2 linked regions of the Azospirillum sp. TSH100 genome follow. The protein of the gene in region 1 interacts with the protein of each later gene in a pairwise test. Links are inferred from orthologs where the notes say so. Each region holds a gene or a part of one and is shown in the gene's direction. Other genes may lie near its edges.

Region 1 (10,119 bases):
CGGGGGCCAGCGTGGTCGAGGTCATGGCGAGCGTCATCACCGGCGCGTCGGCCGGGTTGATGCGCCGCATCCGGGGCGGGCTCGGCAGATCGGCCGGCAGGTCGCCGCCGGCGGCGTTGATGGCCGCCTGCACGTCGCGCGACGCCGCCTCGACATTGCGGTTCAGGTCGAACTGCACGACGACGGTGGTGCTGCCGAGCTTGCTGTTGGAGGTCATCTCCGACACGCCGGCGATGCGGGAGAGCCGGCGCTCCAGCGGGGTGGCGACGGAGGCCGCCATGGTTTCCGGGCTGGCGCCGGGCAGCGAGGCGGTGACGATGATGGTGGGGAATTCCACCTGCGGCAGCGGCGCCACCGGCAGGAAGCGGTAGGCGACCGCCCCCAGGATCATCAGCCCGACCATCAGCAGCGACGTGCCGACCGGCCGCTTGATGAACAGGGCGGAGAGCGAGGATGCCGAGGGGAGGAGGTTTGCGGGAAGCATGGCCGGCTACTCCGCCGCCGCCCGGCCGGCGGAGGCGTCGTTGCCGGGCTCGGCCGTCTCCTTCCGGCGCCAGGGACGCAGCCAGCGGCCCAGCCGGTTGCCGAGACGGTCCATGTAGAGATAGACCACCGGCGTGGTGTAGAGCGTCAGCACCTGACTGAGCAGCAGCCCGCCGACGATGGCGATGCCCATCGGCCTGCGCAGCTCCGAGCCGGTGCCGTTCTCCAGCGCCAGCGGCAGGGCGCCGAGCAGGGCCGCCATGGTGGTCATCATGATCGGGCGGAAGCGCAGCAGCGACGCCTCGTAGATCGAGCGTTCCGGCGCCATGCCCTGGTGACGCTCCGCCTCCAGGGCGAAGTCGATCATCATGATGGCGTTCTTCTTGACGATGCCGATCAGCAGCACGATGCCGACCAGCGCGATCAGCGACAGGTCGTGGCCGGTCGCCATCAGCGCCAGCAGCGCGCCGATGCCGGCGGACGGCAGGGTCGACAGGATGGTGATCGGGTGGATCGTGCTCTCGTACAGCACGCCCAGCACGATGTAGACGGCGACCACCGCGGCCAGGATCAGCCAGGGCTGGGTGTCGAGCGAGGCGCGGAATTCGGCCGCCGTGCCGGCGAAGCGGGCGGTGGCGGTGTCGGGCATGCCGATGCTGTCGCGCGCCTGCTGGATCGCCGCCACCGCCGCCCCCAGCGAGACGCCGTGCGCCACGTTGAAGGACAGGGTGACGGACGGGAACTGGCCCTGGTGGGTGATGACCAGGGGTGCTGTCCTGCGCTGGACCGACACGATGGCGTTCAGCGGCACGACGGTTCCGCCGCTGGCCTTCACATAGATCTTCGACAGGGAGGCCGGGTCCATCTGGAAGGACGGCTCGACCTCCAGGATCACGCGGTACTGGTTGGTCTGGGTGTAGATGGTCGAGACCTGACGCTGGCCGAAGGCGTCATACAGCGTGTCGTCGATGGCCTGGGGCAGCACATGCAGGCGGCTGGCGGCGTCGCGATCGATGGTGAGGTAGACCTGCAACCCGTCCGGCTGCTGGTCGGTCGCCACGTCGGTCAGTTCGGGCCGGGCGCGCAAGGCCTCCAGCAGGCGCGGAGTCCAGTTCTCCAGCTCGCGCGGGTCGGCGTCCTGAAGGACATACTGGTACTGGGTGCGGCTGACGCGGCTGTCGATCTGCACGTCCTGCACCGCCTGCATGAACAGCGACACGCCCTTGAGGTCGCCGGTGGCGGCGCGCAGGCGGGCGATGATCTCCTCCGCCGAGGAGGTGCGCTGGTCGCGCGGCTTCAGCGCGATGGTCAGGTTGCCGGTGTTGGTGGTGGCGTTCACCGTGCCGGTGCCGACGAAGCTCGCGACGCCAGCCACGTCGGGATCGCGGCGGACGATGTCGGCGACCTCGCGCTGGCGCTCCGCCATCGCCTTGACCGAGATGGAGGGGGCGGCGTCGGTGACGCCGATGATGACGCCGGTGTCCTGCTGCGGCAGGAAGCCCTTGGGCACCACCGTGTAGAGGTAGAGGGTGGCGGCCAGCGTGGCGATGGTGACCAGCAGGGTCGCCGGCTGGTGGCGCAGGACGAAGCGCAGCGAGGCGGCATAGCCGTTCAGCAGCGCGTCGAAGCCCTGTTCGGTCCAGCGGAACAGGCCGTTGGGCTTGGTCTCCGTTTCGGGTTTCAGCAGGCGGGCGCACATCATCGGCGTCAGCGTCAGGGAGATCACCGCCGACACCAGCACGGCGATGGACAGCGTGATGGCGAATTCGCGGAACAGCCGGCCGACCACGCCGCCCATGAACAGCAGCGGGATGAACACCGCGATCAGCGACAGGGTCAGCGACACCACGGTGAAGCCGATCTGGCGGGCGCCCTTGAGAGCCGCCTGCAATGGCTTTTCGCCCTCCTCGATGTAGCGGACGATGTTCTCGATCATGACGATGGCGTCGTCGACGACGAAGCCGGACGCGATGGTCAGCGCCATCAGCGACAGATTGTCGAGGCTGAAGCCGCACAGCGCCATGATGCCGAAGGTGCCGATCAGCGAGAGCGGCAGCGCCGCCGCCGGGATCACCGTTGCCCAGGCCTTGCGCAGGAACAGGAAGATCACCAGCACCACCAGCCCGGCGGTCAGCACCAGCGTCTTCTGCACGTCCACCACCGAGGCGCGGATGGTCTCGGTCCGGTCGGTCAGCACCGCCATGTGGATCTGCGGCGGAAGGCTGGCCTGGAGCGAGGGCAGCAGCTTGCGGATGCGGTCCACCGTGTCGATGATGTTGGCGCCGGGCTGGCGCAGCACGTTCAGCAGCACCGCCGGCTTGCCGTCATGCCACGCCGCCAGCCGGGTGTTCTCCACCGAATCGACCACGGTGCCGATGTCGGTCAGCCGTACCGGGCCGCCATTCTTGTAGGCGACGATGATCGGGCGGTAGGCGGCGGCATTCTCGATCTGGTCGTTGACGCCGATGGACCAGGACTGGCGCGGGCCGTCGAAGCTGCCCTTCGGCGCGTTGACGTTGGCCTGGGTGATGGTGGTCCGCACATCCTCCAAGGTCAGGCCGAGACCGGCGACGGCGGCCGGGTTGACCTGCACGCGGACGGCGGGGCGCAGGCCCCCCTCGATCCCGACATAGCCGACGCCGTCGACCTGGGACAGCTTCTGCGCCAGCAGCGTGTCGGCGGCGTCGCTGACGGTTTCCAGCCGCAGGGACTCCGAACTCAGGGCCAGCACCATGATCGGCGTGTCGGCCGGGTTGACCTTGTCGTAGACCGGCGGATTGGGCAGTCCCTTGGGAAGCGTGCCGGATGCGGCGCTGATTGCCGACTGCACGTCCTGCGAGGCGGCGTCGATGTCGCGGGTCAGGTCGAATTGCAGGGTGATGACCGACAGCCCGAAGGAGCTGGTCGACACCATCGACGCGATGCCGGCGATCTGGCCGAGCTGGCGTTCCAGCGGAGCGGTGACGGACGATGCCATCACCTCCGGTGCGGCGCCCGGCAGCTGGGTGGTGACGCGCACCGTCGGGAAATCGACCGTCGGCAGCGAGGAGATCGGCAGGGTGCTGTAGCCCAGCAGGCCCAGCAGCACCACCGCCAGCATCAGCAGCCCGGTGGCGACCGGCCGCAGGATGAAGGGGGCGGAGATGTTCATGAGGGCTGCCGCCCCTCACGCGGTCCTGAGGGGACGGGAGCGTTGCCGCTTCCGCTGTTCTCACGCTGCTGCTGGCGTTCGCGCCGCCGCTCCTCGCGCGCCGCGGGGTCATGCGGCTGGTTGGGCGGCCGGTCGGCGGGGCCGGCTTCCGGTGCGGCGACGGGGGTGGTGCCGGCGGGAGCCGCAGAGGCGACGGGTTCGACGATGCGGATCTTCGAGCCGGGTTGCAGGCGGTACTGGCCGTCCACCACCACCCGCTCGCCGGGGGTCAGGCCCTCGTCGATGATGGCCTTGTTCTCCTCCTGGCGGGCGACCTTGATCGGGCGCTGTTCCACCGTCAGGTCGTCCTTGATGACGTAGGCATAGGTGCCCTGCGGTCCGCGCTGCACCACAGTGGAGGGCACGGTGGTGGCGCCGCGGCGGATGGTGGAGAGCAGGCGGACATTGACGAACTGTCCCGGCCACAGCTTCTGCGGGTCGTTGGGCATCTCGGCCTTCAGGCGGATGGTGCCGGTGCCGGTGTCGATCAGATTGTCCACCACCGACAGCTTGCCGGTGTCGAGCACGCGGCGGCCTTCGCGGTCCTGCGCCTCCACCGTCACCGGCCCTTGCGCCTGGGCGGCCAGAACCGCCTGCAACTGCTTCTCCGGCAGGGTGAAAAGCACGGCGATCGGCTGGATTTGCGTGATGGTTGCGATGCCGCTCTGGTCGCTGGCGCGCACCACGTTTCCCTGGTCGACGTTGCGCAGGCCGATGCGGCCGCTGAGCGGGGCAGTGACGGTGGTGTAGTTCAGCTGGACCTGCACCGCCTCGATCGCCGCCTCGTCGGCGCGGATCTGCGCCTCGTACTGGGCGACCAGGGCGCGCTGGGTGTCCACCGTCTGGCGCGAGGCGAATTCCTTCAGCCCCATGTTGCGCTCCAGGTCGCGCCGCGCGTTGGCGAGCTGTGCCTCGTCCTGCGCCTTCTTGGCGACCGCCTGGGCCAGCTGGGCCTGGAGCGGGCGGGAATCGATGGTTGCCAGCAGGTCGCCGGCCTTGACCAGCTGGCCCTCCTGGAGCGAGACGCGCTGAAGCTCGCCATCGACGCGGGCGCGCACGGTAACCGTGTTGAAGGCCTGGACCGTGCCGATGCCGTCGAACCAGATCGGCACATCCTCGCGCGCCACCGTGCCGGCCTGCACCGCCACCACGCTGTTGCGCGGGCCGCCGGGAGCAGCGCCGCGCGGGCTGGGGGGCTGGCCCCCGGGGCCGGCGGATTGCGTCGCCGCCGGAGCCGCCAGCTTCTGTTGAACCGCATAGCCGACGCCGCCGACCAGTCCGGCAAGAACAACGCCGGTGACCACCGGCTTCCAACGAATCGTCATGACCTGTTCCGACGCTTGCCCCGACGCTTGACCGGACGGCGCGTTCGGCCGACCCGATCTTTCTGTCCGTCCCTGATACGGGGCGGCGGTGCGGATTCGTCGGAGGGGGCGAAGGATTTTTCGGATGGGCAGATGGCGGAGTATTCCTCCCTTCCGAAGGGGGAGGAGAAACTCGATCCGATTGTCGCTTCGCATACTCGAATAGGCGTTGCACTTAAGAATCATTTGCACTAAGACGATTCAGAAATGCGAATGATTCTTATTCGTGCTGGGGGCAATCAGGTGAAGAGAAGAGTGAACGGCGGCCGGATGTCGCGAGGGGCGGCGTTCGGCGTCATGGTGCTGGGCGGCCTGATGGTGCCGGCAGTGGCGGTGGCCCAGGTGGCGGGAGCGCAGAATGCCGGGGGGCAAAGCGCTGCCGGGGCAGACGGTGCCGCGATGCAGATTCCGGCGGTGACGGTGACCGGGCAGGGGGAGACGGCGCTGTCGCCGGTGACCGGCTATGTCGCCAACCAGCAGGCGACCGGCACCAAGACCGACACCCCGCTGATCGAGACACCGCAGTCGATCTCGGTCATTCCGTCCGACCAGATCCGCGACCAGAACGCGCAGACACTGAATCAGGTGGTGCGCTACACCTCGGGCGTCACGGCGGAGACCCGCGGCGCGGTGGCGACCCGTTATGACCAGCTGAAGATCCGCGGCTTCGATGCCGACACCTATCTGAACGGGCTGAAGCTCCAGTCGCTCTATTACGCGGCGTCGCAGATCGATCCCTATCTGCTGGAGCGGGCGGAGGTGCTGAAGGGCCCGACCTCCGTTCTGTACGGGCAGGCGCAGGCCGGTGGCCTGATCAATCAGGTCAGCAAGCGCCCGACGGCGACAGCGCTGAACGAGGTCGGGATCGAATACGGCACCGACAACCACTGGCGCGGCACCGCCGACTTCTCCGGCCCGATCGACAAGGACGGCAAGTTCCTCTACCGGCTGACCGCCGTCGGCCTCAGCGAGGACGGCCAGATCCGCATGACGGAGAACGAGCGCATCGCCGTCGCCCCGTCCTTCACCTGGCGGCCGGATGCCGAGACCAGCCTGACCCTGCTCGGCTTCTACCAGCACGACCCGAAGGGCAATTCCTATGGCGGCATCCCGCCGCAGGGCACGGTGCTGTCCAACCCGCTGGGCAAGATCCCGGTCGATTTCTATGACGGCGATCCGAATTACGAGAAGTTCGACCGCCGTCAGGCCTCGGTCGGCTATGCCTTCGACAAGAAGCTGAGCGACGTCTGGACCATGCGGCTGAACGGGCGCTGGCTGAACGCCAAGGTCGCCTACGACAGCCTGTACGCCAACGGCCTCGACGCCGACAACCGCACCCTCTACCGCGGCATCGCCACCTCGCGGGAGGAGATGAACGCCTATGCCTTCGACAATCAGATCGAAGGGCGCTTCTCCACCGGTCCGGTCGGCCATACCCTGCTGGCCGGTGTCGACCACCAGCGGCTGGACGGCCATTACACCGCCGGCTTCGGGCTGGCGCCGTCGCTCGACGTGTTCAACCCGGTCTACGGCATCGCCATCACCCCGCCGGCGGTCAGCCGCACCGACATCGACGGGCGGCAGACCGGCGTCTATCTGCAGGACCAGATGAAGCTGGGCGGCTTCATCCTGACGGTCGCCGGACGTCGCGACTGGGCGAAGACCACCTCGACCACCGCCAATGGCAGCAGCACCCAGTCCGATCAGGCCTGGACCGGCCGCGCCGGCCTGACCTATGTCTTCGAGAACGGCATCGCCCCCTATGTCAGCTATGCCGAATCCTTCACGCCCAGCAGCGGCGTCGATTTCGCCGGCACCCCCTTCAAGCCGGAGGAGGGCACCCAGTACGAGGTCGGCGTGAAGTACCAGCCGCCCGGCCTGAGCAGCCTGTTCACCGTCTCGGCCTTCGACCTGACCCGCAGCAACCTGCTGACCAGCGACCCCGCCCACCCCGGCTTTTCCGTCCAGACCGGCGAGGCGCGGTCGCGCGGCATCGAGCTGGAGGCCAAGGTCGGGGTGACCAAGGAATTGGAGCTGATCGGCGCCTACACCTACCTCGACACCAAATACACCAAGGACAACAGCGGGCTGGAGGGCAAGCGCCTGGCGGCGGTGCCGCGCCATCAGGCGTCGGCCTGGGCGATGTACCACATGCCGGAGGGCACCCCGCTGACCGGCCTCGGCGTCGGCGCCGGCCTGCGCTACACCGGCAGCACGGTCAACACCGCCAATACCTTCAAGGTGCCGTCCTTCACCCTGGTGGACGCCACCGTGTCCTACGACCTGGGCGCCCTGTCCTCGAAGCTCCAGGGGGCGGAGGTCACCGTCAACGGCAAGAACCTGTTCGACAAGGAGTATGTCGCCTCCTGCTATTACGGCGACTGGTGCGCCTACGGCTATCGGCGGACGGTGACCGCCGGCCTGCGCTACCGCTGGTAAGCATCGTGCCGTCCCTCCTTCCCCCTTGGCAAAGGAAGCCGTCATGACGCCTGCGAGCCTGCGGGGCTGGCGCCTCGTCCACCGCTGGACCAGCCTGATCTGCTCGGCCAACCTGCTGATCCTCTGCGTCACTGGGCTGATCCTGGTGTTCCACCACGAGATCCAGCATCTGATGGGGGAGGAGCTCGACAGCAGCTATGCGGAGGGGCAGGCCCGCCTGCCGCTCCAGTCGCTGGTCGACATCGCGCAGAAGGCCGACCCGGCCCTGGTGCCGAAGCTGCTGTCCTTTGATGCGGAGGACAAGGCGGTCAACTACATCTATCTGAGCAAGCCGGAGGACCGCGGCTTCGAGCTGGGGCGCTGGGTGGTGCTGAACGGCTTCACCGGGGCCAACCAGATGCTGAAGCAGCCGGAGGAGACGCTGGTCGGCTTCCTGCTGAAACTGCATGTCGACCTGTTCACCGGTTTCGCCGGCCAGATGTTCGTCGGGGTGATGGGGTTGCTGTTCGTGGTCAGCACGGTCAGCGGGCTGGTCGTCTACGGCCCCTTCATGAAAAAGCTGGCCTTCGGCATCCTGCGCTTCGGCCGGGGAACCCGCATCGGCAACATCGACCTGCACAACCTGTTCGGCGTCGCGACTCTGGTCTGGGCCTTCGTCGTCGGTCTGACCGGCGCCATCCTGTCCTTCTCGCCGCTGATCACCGGCTATTGGCAGAAGACGGAGCTGGCGGCGATGACCGCCCGCCATCCGGAGCCGATGACGGGGCCGGCGGTGTCGATCGACCAAGTGGCCGCGGCCGGGCTGGCGGCCTTTCCCGGCAAGGATCTGGCCTTCATCGCCTATCCCGGCAACGAATATGCCGGCAGCCGCCATTTCAGCGTGCTGGTGCGCGGTCATACCGAACTGACCCAGAGGCTGCTCAGCGTCGCACTGGTCGATGCCGAGACCGGCGTGGTCGCCGAGGCGGCCGGCACGCCCTGGTACATGACGGTGCTGATGCTGTCGGGGCCGTTCCATTTCGGCGATTACGGCGGGCTGCCCTTGCAGATCATCTGGGCGCTGTTCACCATCGTCACCGGCGTGGTGACGGTGACCGGCTTCGTCGTCTGGCTGAAACGGCCGCGGGCGCGGTCGGCATCGGACAGGACTGCATCCGGTGCCAAACTGGGGAGCAAGGCATGAGCGGAGTCTGGCGCATTCCGGCCGCGCTGGCCGTGCTGTCCGTCATCGGGCTGGCCGCTGCCATCCTGGGCGACGGCTTTTGGGACTGGCTGTGCTGGGCGACCCTGTCGGTGCCGCTGGCCGTCTGCGCCGTCAAGCTGTGGCGGCAATGGCCAGGGCGCAGGGTGGCCTGAACCGTGACGGTGGGCTTGGAAGCGGCGGCGAGGCGGCGGCCTGCCGTCCTCGCCGCCGCCCCATTCTCGCAGGTCCTTACTTCATCGACGGGAAGGCGAACTGGGCGCCTTCGCGGACGCCGCCGGCCGGCCAGCGCTGGGTGACGGTCTTGCGCCGCGTGTAGAAACGCACGCCGTCCGGGCCATAGGCCGACAGATCACCGAACAGCGACCGCTTCCAGCCGCCGAAGCTGTGATAGGCGACCGGAACCGGCAGCGGCACGTTGATGCCGACCATGCCGACCTTGATCATGTCGCTGAAATAGCGGGCGGCCTCGCCGTCGCGGGTGAACAGGCAGGTGCCGTTGCCGTATTCGTGGGCGTCGATCAGGTCCATGCCCTCCTGCATCGTCTTGACCCGGACGAGGCAGAGGACCGGGCCGAAGATCTCCTCGCGGTAGATGGTCATGTCGGGGGTGACGCGGTCGAACAGGCAGCCGCCCAGGAAATTGCCGTTCTCATGGCCGGGCACCACCAGCCCGCGGCCGTCCACCGCCAGCTCGGCGCCCTCGGCGACGCCCTGGTCGACGTAGGCCTTCACCTTCTCGTAATGGGCGCGGGTGACCAGCGGCCCCATCTCGCAGCCGGCGGACGTGCCGGCGCCGACCTTGAGGTCGCGCAGGGCCACCGACAGCTTGTCCCGCAGCCGGTCGGCCACCTCGTCGCCCACCGCCACCACGACGGAGATCGCCATGCAGCGCTCGCCGCAGGAGCCGTAGGCCGCCCCCATCAGCGCGCTGACCGCGTTGTCGAGGTCGGCGTCCGGCATGACGATGGCGTGGTTCTTGGCCCCGCCCAGTGCCTGCACCCGCTTGCCGTGGGCGCTGGCGGTCGCATAGACGTATTCGGCGATCGGGGTGGAACCCACGAAGCTGACGCCCTGCACCCGCGGGTCGGTCAGCAGCGTGTCCACCGCCTCCTTGTCGCCGTTGACGACGTTCAGCACGCCCGGCGGCAGGCCGGCCTCTTCGGCCAGCTGGGCGACGTAGAGGGCCGCACTGGGGTCGCGCTCCGACGGCTTGAGGATGAAGGTGTTCCCGCAGGCGATGGCGATCGGGTACATCCACAGCGGGACCATCGCCGGGAAGTTGAAGGGCGTGATGCCGGCGACGACACCCAGCGGCTGGAATTCCGACCAGCTGTCGATGCTGGGACCGACATTCTTGGAGAACTCGCCCTTCAGCAGCTCCGGCACGCCGCAGGCATATTCGACATTCTCGATGCCGCGGGTCAGCTCGCCGAAGGCGT
Region 2 (10,126 bases), 280 kb from region 1 along the record:
CGGCGGCCTGCCGCACCTCGCTGGTGCCGATCACGTCCAGGCGGCCGATGCCGGTCACCGTTGCCTCGAAGCGCCAGCGCAGGATCGCCAGATCGGCGGCGAACAGCCGGTGGGTGACGGTGAAGCGCAGGTCGCGGCAGCCGTCCAGCGTGTGGACCAGCACCGCGCGCACCGCGTCGCGGCCATGGGCGTCGTTGAAGGGGTCGCGGAAGCGCACTTCCGGCACCGTCAGCGCCGGCAGCCGGTCCAGCCTGTCATGGCTGAGCGTCTCGAAGAATTGGGCCCAGGCCTCCAGCCCGGCGTTCCGCGGATCGTCCGTCATGTTCCCGTCGCCTTGCGCACCAGGGGGAAATAAAGCCGATAGGGCAGGCAGCGCGCCAGCTTCAGCTTGCGGGTGAAGCGCCGGGGGAAGCTGATCTCGAAGCGGTCGCCGTCAAGCCCCTCGGCCAGTTCGCGGGCCGCGTCCTCCACCGCCATCAGGTCCGGCATGGAAAAGCGGTTGCGGGCGGTCAGCGGCGTGTCGACGAAGCCGGGGCAGACCAGTTGCAGCTTGATCCCGGCACGATCGCAGTCGGGCTTCAGCGATTCGCACAGGTTGATCAGCGCCGCCTTGGTCGGGCCATAGGCCGCCGCCGTCGGCAGGCCGCGGTATCCGGCGACCGAGGCGACCACCGCCACCTGCCCGCGTCCCCGCGCCCGCATGCGCGGCAGCAGCGCCTCCAGCCCATGGACGACGCCCATGTAATTGACCTCCAGCAGCCGGCGGGCGGTGTCGGCGGAGAAATCCTCCAGCGACATCGGGATGTGGGTGCCGGCGTTCAGCACCGCCCGGTCGATTGGTCCCAGCCGGCTTTCTATCGCTTCGACAGTGGCGGCGGTCGCCTTGCGGTCCGTCACGTCCAGCGGGAACATCCGCATGCGGTCGGGCACCAGTTGAACGGCGGCCGTCAGATCCTCGACCGTTCGGGAGGACAGCGCGACCGAAGCCCCGCCCGTGGCGAGATGGATCGCCAGCGCCCGGCCGATGCCGCTGCCGGCCCCGGTGATCCAGGTAACGCCGTTCGAGCCGGCCTCCGTACCATCCATGGCGTGTGCTCCGCACCGTTTCCCCCGAGCGGTACGCGGCCGGGACTCCGCCGGATCACCAGATGCGGCGGGCCAGTTGGTCGCCCTGCCCGGACAGATCACGCATCAGGGCGCGGGCCTCCTCCTCGCCGGTCCAGTGGGCGACGGACGCGATGCCGTCGGGGGTGTCCGTCGCACCCTCGCGGCCACCGCCGACGTCGTCCGGCATGCCGAACACCTGTCCAGCGCGTGCCTCGACCACCGCGAAACGGCCATCGCAGGCCACCAGTCGGAAGCTGCCCTTTTCCTCCACCACCGAAACCGTGGTCATCGGCCCTCTCCTTGGCGTTGTCTTGACCGCCGGTTCAACCGCTGCGGAAGCCGGAAGGTTGCGCAACGCCGAGATTCTTCGCGACAGCCGGGGGGAGTTGGTGGTATTGAGACTTATTCGCACTTGGTTGCTGCTGCCATTCCCGCGTCCTTTACAGTTCGTGCGGCCAACAAAATCGCGGCCGAGCAGCGCCGAATTCCCACAAAAAACGAATGACTCGCCGCTGGGTGCGGTCGATTTTCAGTGCGAGTGCGACTCATTCGCATTATAACCGCGGTGGGGTATCTGCTCCGGGGCATTGCTCCGGAGTGCCATCGGGTTTTTGCATCGCGCGTGCCGGGCACGCGCCGAGGGGGAGTTGGACCGCCATGCCGACATCGTATCGCCACCGTCCTGTCCTGGCCGCCATGTTCGCCGGCGCCGGGATGCTGATGGCCGGCGCCGTCCGGGCGCAGGAGGCCGCCGCGCCGGCCGCCGCCATGCCGTCGGTGGGGCCGTCGGTGGGGCCGGTAGCGGGGCCGGGGGTGGCGCAAGGGGCGGCGCAGGGCGTGCCGGACGCTGCGGCGGCGCTCGCCTCCCTGCCGCACGACCTGTCGCCCTGGGGCATGTTCATGACGGCCAGCCCCGTGGTGCAGGCGGTGATGGTCGGTCTGGCGCTCGCCTCGGTCGTCACCTGGACCATCGCCATCGCCAAGACGGTGGAGCTGTCGTCCGCCAAGCGCAAGGCGCGGGCGGCGCTGGCGATGCTGGAGGACTCCCGCTCGCTGTCGCAGGCGGCGGAGCGGGTCGGTTTCAGCCAGGGCACGGCGGGGATGCTGATCCGCGCGGTGGTGGCGGAGACCCATCTGTCGGCCGACGCGCCGTCGCGCGACGGGCTGATGGACCGTGCGGCCTCGCGGCTGGAGCGGATCGAGGCGGCGGCCGGCCGGCGCATGGCGCGCGGCACCGGCATCCTCGCCACCATCGGCTCGACCGGTCCCTTCATCGGCCTGTTCGGGACGGTGTGGGGCATCATGACCAGCTTCATCGGCATCTCCAAGGCGCAGACCACCAACCTCGCCGTCGTGGCGCCGGGCATCGCCGAGGCGCTGCTGGCGACCGCCATCGGCCTGGTCGCCGCCATCCCGGCGGTGGTGGTCTACAATGCGTGCAGCCGCGCCATCGGCGGGCACAAGGCGCAGTTGACCGACGCGTCGGCCGCCGTGCTGCGCCTGCTGAGCCGCGACATCGACCGCCACGCCCTGCCGCGGCCTCATGCGGTGCAGGGCCATGCCGTGCCGGGCCATGGTGTCCAGAGCCATGGTGTTCAGGGCCACGGCAATTCCCGTGCGGCGGAGTGACGGCGATGGGTGCGCGCCTCGGCTCCGGCAACGACGATGATCTGACCGAAACCCATGAGATCAACGTCACGCCCTTCATCGACGTCGTCCTCGTCCTGCTGATCATCTTCATGGTCGCGGCCCCGCTGGCGACGGTTGACGTTCCGGTCGACCTGCCGGCCTCCACAGCGACGCCGACGCCACGGCCGGACAAACCGCTGTTCCTGACCATCCAGGCCGACAAGACGCTGTCGCTGGGCGAGACCACGACGACCAGGGAGGCTCTGGGCACGGCACTGGACGCCGCCACCCATGGCGACAAGACCCAGCGCGTCTTCCTGCGCGCCGACAAGACGGTGGATTACGGTGCGCTGACCGAGGTGATGAACAGCCTGCGCGCCGCCGGTTACCTGAAGATCGGCCTCGTCGGGCTGGAAACGGCGCCCGCCCCATGAGCGCCGCCTTCGACCACGGCATTGTCGACTGGTCGGCCGGGGACGACGAACGGCCGGCGCGCGGGGCATTCCGCTGGGGTGGCGCCCTGATGCTGGCGCTGGGCGTCCATGCCGCGGCCGGTGTCGCGATGGTCGCCTGGCATGTGCCGGTCACGCGATCGGAGGCTGAACCGCCGGCCGTGCTGCTGGAACTCGCCCCGCTGCCGGTCACCCCGCCTGAACCGCCGCCGGCCATCGACATTCCCTTGCCGGAACCGATGCCGGAGCCGGTGATCGAACCGCCGCCACCCGAGCCCGAACCGGTCGTGGAGGAACCGCCCCCGCCGCCGGAGCCGCCTCCCGTGGTCGAGCCGGAGGTCGTGCTGCCCAAGCCTCCGCCCGAACCGCCGAAGCCCAAGCCCGAGGTGAAGAAGGAAGCGCCGAAGCCGAAGCCGGAGAAACCGAAACCGCCGCGCCCGGTGGTGGCCCAGCCGGTGCAGCAGGCTCCGGTGGCGGCCCCGCCCGCTCCGGCGCCCGCTCCTGCCGCCGCGGCACCTGCGCCCAGCCGGGCGGTGCCGACATGGCAGGGCCGGCTGCTGAGCCATCTGGAACGGCACAAGCGTTACCCGCGCGCCGCCCAGGCCCGCCGGCAGGAGGGTGTCGCCCAGGTCCGCTTCGTCATCGATCGCGAGGGGAATGTGCTGTCGGTCCAGCTCGACCGCAGTTCCGGCGTCAGCGCGCTGGATGAGGAGACGGTGGAGATGGTGCGCCGCGCCTCCCCCCTGCCGGCCCCGCCGGAGGAGATGGCGAAGGACCGCATCGAGCTGGTGGTTCCGGTCCAGTTCTTCATCCGCTGATCCGTCCAGCCGCCTGTCCCGTCAGAGCCCGCCCATGGCCAACGCCAGCAAGCCGCGCAGCCAGCGCCCGTGGTACCGTACGCTTCAGACCGTCCATCTGTGGGTCGGGCTGATCCTCTGCCTTCCGCTGGTCGTCCTCGGCATCACCGGATCGATCCTGGTGGTGGACGAGGAGTTGCGTGGCCTGACCGGCGATGCGCCGGCCATTGCCGACGGGCCGATGCAGCCGGTCTCCGCCATCCTGGCTGCCGCCCGCGCCGCCGCACCGGCTGGGACGCAGCCGGGCTTTCTGGTCCTGCCGGACGAGCCCGGCCATCCTGCGACCGTCCGTCTGGTCACCGCGCGCGAGCGCGGAGGGGAACGGCTGCAAGGGGCGCAACCGGGTGCGCCGCAAGCGCCGCAGCAGGGGCCGGTCGGCATGCTGGCCATCGACCCGGTGTCGCTGGCGCTGGTGGGGGCGCCGATCCGGCCCAGGCCTCCGGCGGCTTCCTGCGCACGGTGCACCTGCTGCACGGCAATCTGCTGATCCGCGACCGCAGCGGCCGCGAACTGGTCGGCTGGCTTGGCGTGGCGATGCTGGTGCTGGGCGTCAGCGGCCTTGTCCTGTGGTGGCCCCGGCCGGGCCGCTGGAAGGCCGCCTTCACCGTCAAGGCCGGCGCCCGTGGCCTTCGCCTGCACCGCGATCTGCATGGCGCGGTCGGCATCTGGTCGCTGCCGGTCTTCCTGATCGTCAGCTTTTCCGGCGTCTATCTCGCCTTTCCGCAGACGCTGGGGGCGGGGGTGTCGTCGGTCCTGCCGGCCCGCGACCTGCGCGCCGCCGTGACGGTGCAGCCGGTGAAGGGAGCGGCCCCCATCGACGTCGACCGCGCGGTCGCTTTGGCGCGCGAGGCGATTCCGAGGGCTGATCTGCGCTCCGTCTCGCTGCCGATCCGGCCGGATCAGGCCTACCGGATCGGTCTGGCCCCGGTTGGACGGGCGCATGGCGCACCCGCCGCGACGGTGTTCGTCGATCCCTGGACCGCGCAGGTCGCCGAGGTTCGCGATCCGGCCGGTTACAGTGCCGGCGAGACGGTGATGGCGTGGCAGCGCCCGCTGCATGCCGGCGAGGGTCTGGGACCGCTGTGGAAATGGGCGGTCTTCCTGTCCGGGATTTCGCCGCCGCTGTTCGCCGTCACCGGCACGCTGATGTGGTGGCTGAAGCGCAAGGCCCGCCGGGGCAAGGACGCCGAGCGCGCGGCGGCACTGGCGGCGGGGTGAGCGGAGACTCCCGCCGCAGGAGACAGCCCGTCACTCCAGCGTCGGTTCCACCCGCCGGCCGACCCGCCGCTGCGAATCGACGGCGGCGCGCAGGCGGTCGCGGGCGGCGCCCCGGCTGCCGGCGGTGGCCGCCGGGCGCAGGCCGTTCAGGGCGGCCAGGAAATTGGTGCCGGCGCGGCCCTTCGGTTCGTTGACCAGCCGGGCCGGCAGCGCCGGGATTTCCTGCGTCACCACATCGCGGTCGGCGTCGCTCCCCGCCATATCCGCCGCCTTCGCCTGGGCGCGGGCCTGCTGCGCCTCAACCCGGGCGCGGGCGACGATGCGTTCGCGCAAATCCACATCCAGCGTGCGGAACACGCGCGAGGCCTCGTTCAGTTCATTCTCCCGCCCGCTGTCCAGCGTCCGCTTCAGGGCGTTGGCCAGCAGGCGGCATTCCAGGACGCCGGGCACCCGTTCGCGCTCCACCGCACGGGCGAGGACGCCGACGGCTTCAAGGGTTTCGCGGTCGAGTGTGCCCTGGGGCATGGTACGGCCTGATCCGAATGGGTTAGCGCCGACACTATCGGTTGGTAAGCGTCCTTATTCAACCCGCTTGTTAACCTTTTGTGCGATGCACCCGGATCAGCGCCGGCATCAACGCCCGGCGCTCGCTTCCGGCCGGTCCTGCTCCACGGCGCCGCGGCGTTGCAGCCACTCGGCGATCATCCAGCAGAAGGCCGCCCAGGCGGCGCCGACGCTCCAGCCCGCCAGCACGTCGGTCGGCCAGTGGACGCCGAGATAGACGCGGCTCGACCCGATCACCAGCGTCAGCAGCATCGCCCAGGTCAGCAGATAGGCCTTGGTCCGCCGGCCCTCGACGAACTGGGTCAGCAGGGCGCCCAGCGTCAGGTAGACCACCGCCGACTGCATGGCGTGGCCGCTGGGAAAGCTGGCGGAGATCACCTCGTCGCCATGGGGCACCAGATCGGGGCGGGCGCGGTCGAACAGCATCTTCAGCACCGTGCTGAGCGTCCCGCCGCCGCCGACCGACACCAGAACCAGCAGGGCGGCCGCCCGCTTGTGCAGAAGCAGCAGGAAGCCCAGCGTGGCGACGGTCAGCAGGGCGAGGATGGTGGTGCTGCCGAGCGAGGTGATGTCGCGCGCCACCCGGGCCAGCCACCAGGGGCCGCCGGGCTGGTCGGGGTTCAGCGGGTCGCGCAGCGCCAGCAGGATGCGCTTGTCGAAGGCGGTGGTCTCACCCTCCATCACCTCGCCGGCCAGTTCGACGAAGCCGAACAGCAGGCCGGCGATGACCGAAAGGCCGACCAGCATGCCCAGCTGATGCCGGCTCAGCCTCGCCCAGAAGCCACTTTTGCCAAAACCGTTTCCACCGCTGCTCCCGCCCCCTTCGCTTCGGCTCACCCGCACCCTCCATCCCTGTTGCCGTTCAGGCGGGAGAGAGCAGCCGCACCGGTGAGCCGGCCGTCCAGGCCAGGATGTCCTCCAGGGCGTCGCGGTAGAACACCGCGTAATTCTCCCGCGTCACATAGCCCAGATGGGGCGTCAGCACGGTGTTGGGAAGGTCGAGCCAGAGGCTGTCTTTCGGCAGAGGCTCGATCGGGAAGACGTCGATGCCGGCGCCGCCGATATGGCCGTGGCGCAGCGCTTGGACCAGCGCCGCCTCGTCCACCAGCCCGGCGCGCGAGGTGTTGACGAAGAGCGCGGTCGGCTTCATGGCGCCGATCTCCTCCGCGCCCACGACGCCGCGGGTGCGGTCGCTCAGCACCAGATGGACGCTGACCACGTCGGAGGTCGCGAACAGCTCGCGCTTCTCCACGCGGGTCACGCCCGCTTCCGCGGCGCGTTCGTCGGTCAGATTGGGGCTCCAGGCCACCACATCCATCCCGAAGGCCTGACCGACCCTGGCGACCTTGCTGCCGAGCTTGCCCAGGCCGACCAGACCCAGCCTCTTGCCGCCGAGATCGCCGGTCAGGCCGGTCTGCCAGCGGCCCTCGCGCAGGGCCCGCTCCTCGGTCGGGATGCGCTTGGCCAGCGCCAGGATCAGGCCCCAGGTCAATTCGGCCGTGGGGGCGCCGACCATGCGGGTGCCGCTGACCGGGATGCCGCGGGCGGCACAGGCCTTCAGGTCGATGGCGTTGTTGCGGGCGCCGGTGGTGACCAGCAGCTTAAGGTTCGGCAGCCGGTCGATCAGGGAGGCGGGGAACGGTGTGCGTTCCCGCATGATGACCAGCACGTCGAAGGGCTCCAGCGCCGCCGCCACCGCCTGCTCGTCCCCGAGCGGTTGCTCGAAGACCGTCAGGCTGCTTCCCGCCGGAAGCTGCGACCAGTCGGCGAGGTCGCGGGCGACCCCCTGGTAGTCGTCGAGAATGGCGACACGCATGGAGCCCTCCCCGTCTTACTTGGTGAAGTAGGGCGCCAGATTGGCGCGGATGCGGTCCAGCACCGGGACGGCGGTCGCCGGCACCTCGAACGGCTGGCCGGTGATGGTCTCGCCGGCTTCGATATAGACGCGGGCGGCTTCCAGAACGACGTCGCCGGGGATCTCCGGAATGTCCTGGGTGTAGGGATCGCAGCGGGCGACCACCCAGTTGCGGACGAAGTCCTTGTCGAAGCTTTCCGGCTTCTCGCCGGCCTCGAACCGCTCCTGATAGCTGGCGGCGAACCAGTAGCGCGAGCTGTCCGGGGTGTGGATCTCGTCCGCCAGCAGGATGTTGCCGTCCTCGTCGAAGCCGAACTCGTACTTGGTGTCGACCAGGATCAGGCCGCGCTCCGCCGCAATCTTCTGGCCGCGGGCGAACAGGGCCAGCGCCTTGTCCGACACCTCGTCCCACTGGGCGCGGGTCAGCAGGTTGCGCTCGACGATCTCGGTCGCGGTCAGTTCCTCGTCGTGGCCGGCATCGAAGGCCTTGGTGGTCGGCGTGATGATCGGGGTGCCGAGCTTCTGGTTCTGGCGCAGCCCGTCCGGGAAGATGTGGCCGTACATCTCGCGCCGGCCCTGCTTGTACATCGACCAGATCGAGGTGCCGGTGGTGCCTGCCATATAATCGCGGACCACGACCTCGACCGGCATGATGGTCAGCCGCTTCGCCACCACCACGTTGGGATCCGGATATTCCAGCACGTGGTTCGCGCAGATGTCCTTCGTCGCCTCGAACCAGAAGCGGGCGGTCTGGGTCAGCACCTGCCCCTTGAAGGGGATGGCGGTCAGGGCGCGGTCAAAGGCCGACAGACGGTCGGTTGTGATCAGGATCCGCCGACCATCCGGAAGGTCGTAGTTTTCACGCACCTTGCCGCGGTAATGATTGGGCAGCTCCGGGATGAAGGCGTCGCGAAGAACGTTGGTCAGGTGCGGGGCGAGCAGGGCGGTGTCAACCATGGGATCCTGGTCCGGATGCAGGGGCGGATGCGAGAGGCGCGCATGATACCCGAAACCCCTGCCGGAGCCAGGACGCTAATTTAGGAGGGAGGATCGCTGTCCGATGCATGACGGGACCATCGAAATGCCGGATCCTGGGCTTGCCGGCGACTATGTCCTGGCGCCGGGAATCATCCGCGTCTGGTTCGCCGATCTCACCCGGCTGTCCGCGCACAAGGCGGCGATGCGGGCCCTGCTGTCCGCCGACGAGCGGGAGCGTGCCGACCGCTTCCTGATGGAGCGGCTGACCGACCGCTTCATCCTTCGCCGCGGGCTGCTGCGCCTGCTGTTGGGGCGCTGCACCGGCCGCGACCCGGCGGGGCTGGTCTTCGATTACGGCACGCACGGCAAGCCGGCGCTGCCCGGCGGCCCGGCCTTCAACCTCAGCGACAGCGAGGACAGCCTCGCCATCGCCGTGGCGGCGGAGGGGCGGATCGGCGTCGACATCGAAGGGCTGCGCCCGATCGAGAGCGCCGACGGCATTGCCGACCGCTTCTTCCACGCCACCGAGCGCGCTGCTTTGCAGGCGCTGGAACCGGAACAGCGGGACGAGGGCTTCCTGCTGGCCTGGACGCGGAAGGAGGCCTTCATCAAGGCGGCCGGCGTCGGGCTGTCGATGCCGCTCGACCGGTTCGCGGTGGAGGTGACGCCGGGCGCACCACCGGCCCTGCTGGAGATCGGCGAGGATTTGCGCGGCGATGTCGGCGTGACGGCGGACTGGAGCCTGTTCGACTGCCGGGTGCTGCCCGGCGCCATCGCCGCCATCGCGGCGCATGGCACCGGCTGGACGGTGGAGACGCGGGTGGTGGGTGCGGGGTTCGTGGAGTAGGAAAACGCCCTCTCCCGCCCCGGGAGAGGGAAATTCACTCTCCCCCGGCCAGTGTGCCGGTCAGGCGGTTGCGGATGGCGGAGACGGCGCATTCCAGCGGGCGGTCGTCATCGGGCTTGGGGGCCTTGTCCATCACGTCGGGGCACATGTCCTGCGCCAGCCAAACCTGCGGCTTCGGCGGGACCGGGGCGTTGGGGTCGCAGGTGGCCGGATCGGGGTGGGTTTCCTCGGTGCTGCCGTGGGTCGGCTTGACCTCCAGGTTCGGCGAGACGCCGAAGCAGTCCACCAGCGCCCCCGACGGGCGGTAGTAGCGGGCGGTGGTCAGCCGGATGCCGGTGTCGACGCTGAGGGAGGAGATCGTCTGCACCGATCCCTTGCCGTAGGAGCGGGAGCCGAACAGCAGCGCCCGGTGATGGTCCTGCAAGGCGCCGGCGACGATCTCCGACGCGGAAGCCGAACCGCTGTTGATGAGCACCACCACCGGCAGCCCGGCCATCAGGTCGCCGGCGGTGCCGCGATAGGTGCGGGATTCCTCCGGATCGCGGCCGCGGACGGAGACGATGTCCACCGTCTCCAGGAAGCGGTCGGCCACCTGCACCGCCTGCTCCAGCAGGCCGCC

What was found.
Region 2: the proteins of E6C72_RS26290 (region 1) and E6C72_RS27595 interact in binary tests that used the Escherichia coli proteins (3 or more experiments, as listed by UniProt). The link is inferred for Azospirillum sp. TSH100 from one-to-one orthologs.

The regions. Positions count from the first base shown.
Region 1 is NZ_CP039638.1:191,114-201,232, forward strand. What follows is about bases 4,973-7,878. They hold E6C72_RS26290 (TonB-dependent siderophore receptor), read left to right. Parts: upstream 4,973-5,280; coding sequence 5,281-7,476; downstream 7,477-7,878. Other genes in these bases: E6C72_RS26285 (efflux RND transporter periplasmic adaptor subunit), read right to left, coding at 4,973-4,998; E6C72_RS26295 (PepSY domain-containing protein), read left to right, coding at 7,520-7,878. Outside these bases: E6C72_RS26275 (efflux RND transporter permease subunit), read right to left, coding at 1-484; E6C72_RS26280 (multidrug efflux RND transporter permease subunit), read right to left, coding at 491-3,634; more of E6C72_RS26285, read right to left, coding at 3,631-4,972; more of E6C72_RS26295, read left to right, coding at 7,879-8,659; E6C72_RS31870 (hypothetical protein), read left to right, coding at 8,656-8,832; E6C72_RS26300 (CoA-acylating methylmalonate-semialdehyde dehydrogenase), read right to left, coding at 8,909-10,119. UniProt on the Escherichia coli protein: Involved in the uptake of iron in complex with ferrichrome, a hydroxamate-type siderophore. Binds and transports ferrichrome-iron across the outer membrane.
Region 2 is NZ_CP039638.1:472,031-482,156, reverse strand. The notes cover bases 2,174-5,086. They hold E6C72_RS27595 (energy transducer TonB), read left to right. Parts: upstream 2,174-3,166; coding sequence 3,167-4,006; downstream 4,007-5,086. Other genes in these bases: E6C72_RS32570 (PepSY domain-containing protein), read left to right, coding at 4,505-5,086; E6C72_RS32575 (PepSY-associated TM helix domain-containing protein), read left to right, coding at 4,041-4,532; exbD (TonB system transport protein ExbD), read left to right, coding at 2,742-3,170; exbB (tonB-system energizer ExbB), read left to right, coding at 2,174-2,736. Outside these bases: E6C72_RS27620 (nuclear transport factor 2 family protein), read right to left, coding at 1-322; E6C72_RS27615 (SDR family NAD(P)-dependent oxidoreductase), read right to left, coding at 319-1,086; E6C72_RS27610 (hypothetical protein), read right to left, coding at 1,142-1,396; more of exbB, read left to right, coding at 1,765-2,173; more of E6C72_RS32570, read left to right, coding at 5,087-5,263; E6C72_RS27585 (hypothetical protein), read right to left, coding at 5,294-5,788; E6C72_RS27580 (phosphatase PAP2 family protein), read right to left, coding at 5,897-6,574; E6C72_RS27575 (D-2-hydroxyacid dehydrogenase family protein), read right to left, coding at 6,690-7,643; E6C72_RS27570 (phosphoribosylaminoimidazolesuccinocarboxamide synthase), read right to left, coding at 7,659-8,639; E6C72_RS27565 (4'-phosphopantetheinyl transferase superfamily protein), read left to right, coding at 8,743-9,507; E6C72_RS27560 (S41 family peptidase), read right to left, coding at 9,542-10,126. UniProt on the Escherichia coli protein: Interacts with outer membrane receptor proteins that carry out high-affinity binding and energy dependent uptake into the periplasmic space of specific substrates such as cobalamin, and various iron compounds (such as iron dicitrate, enterochelin, aerobactin, etc.).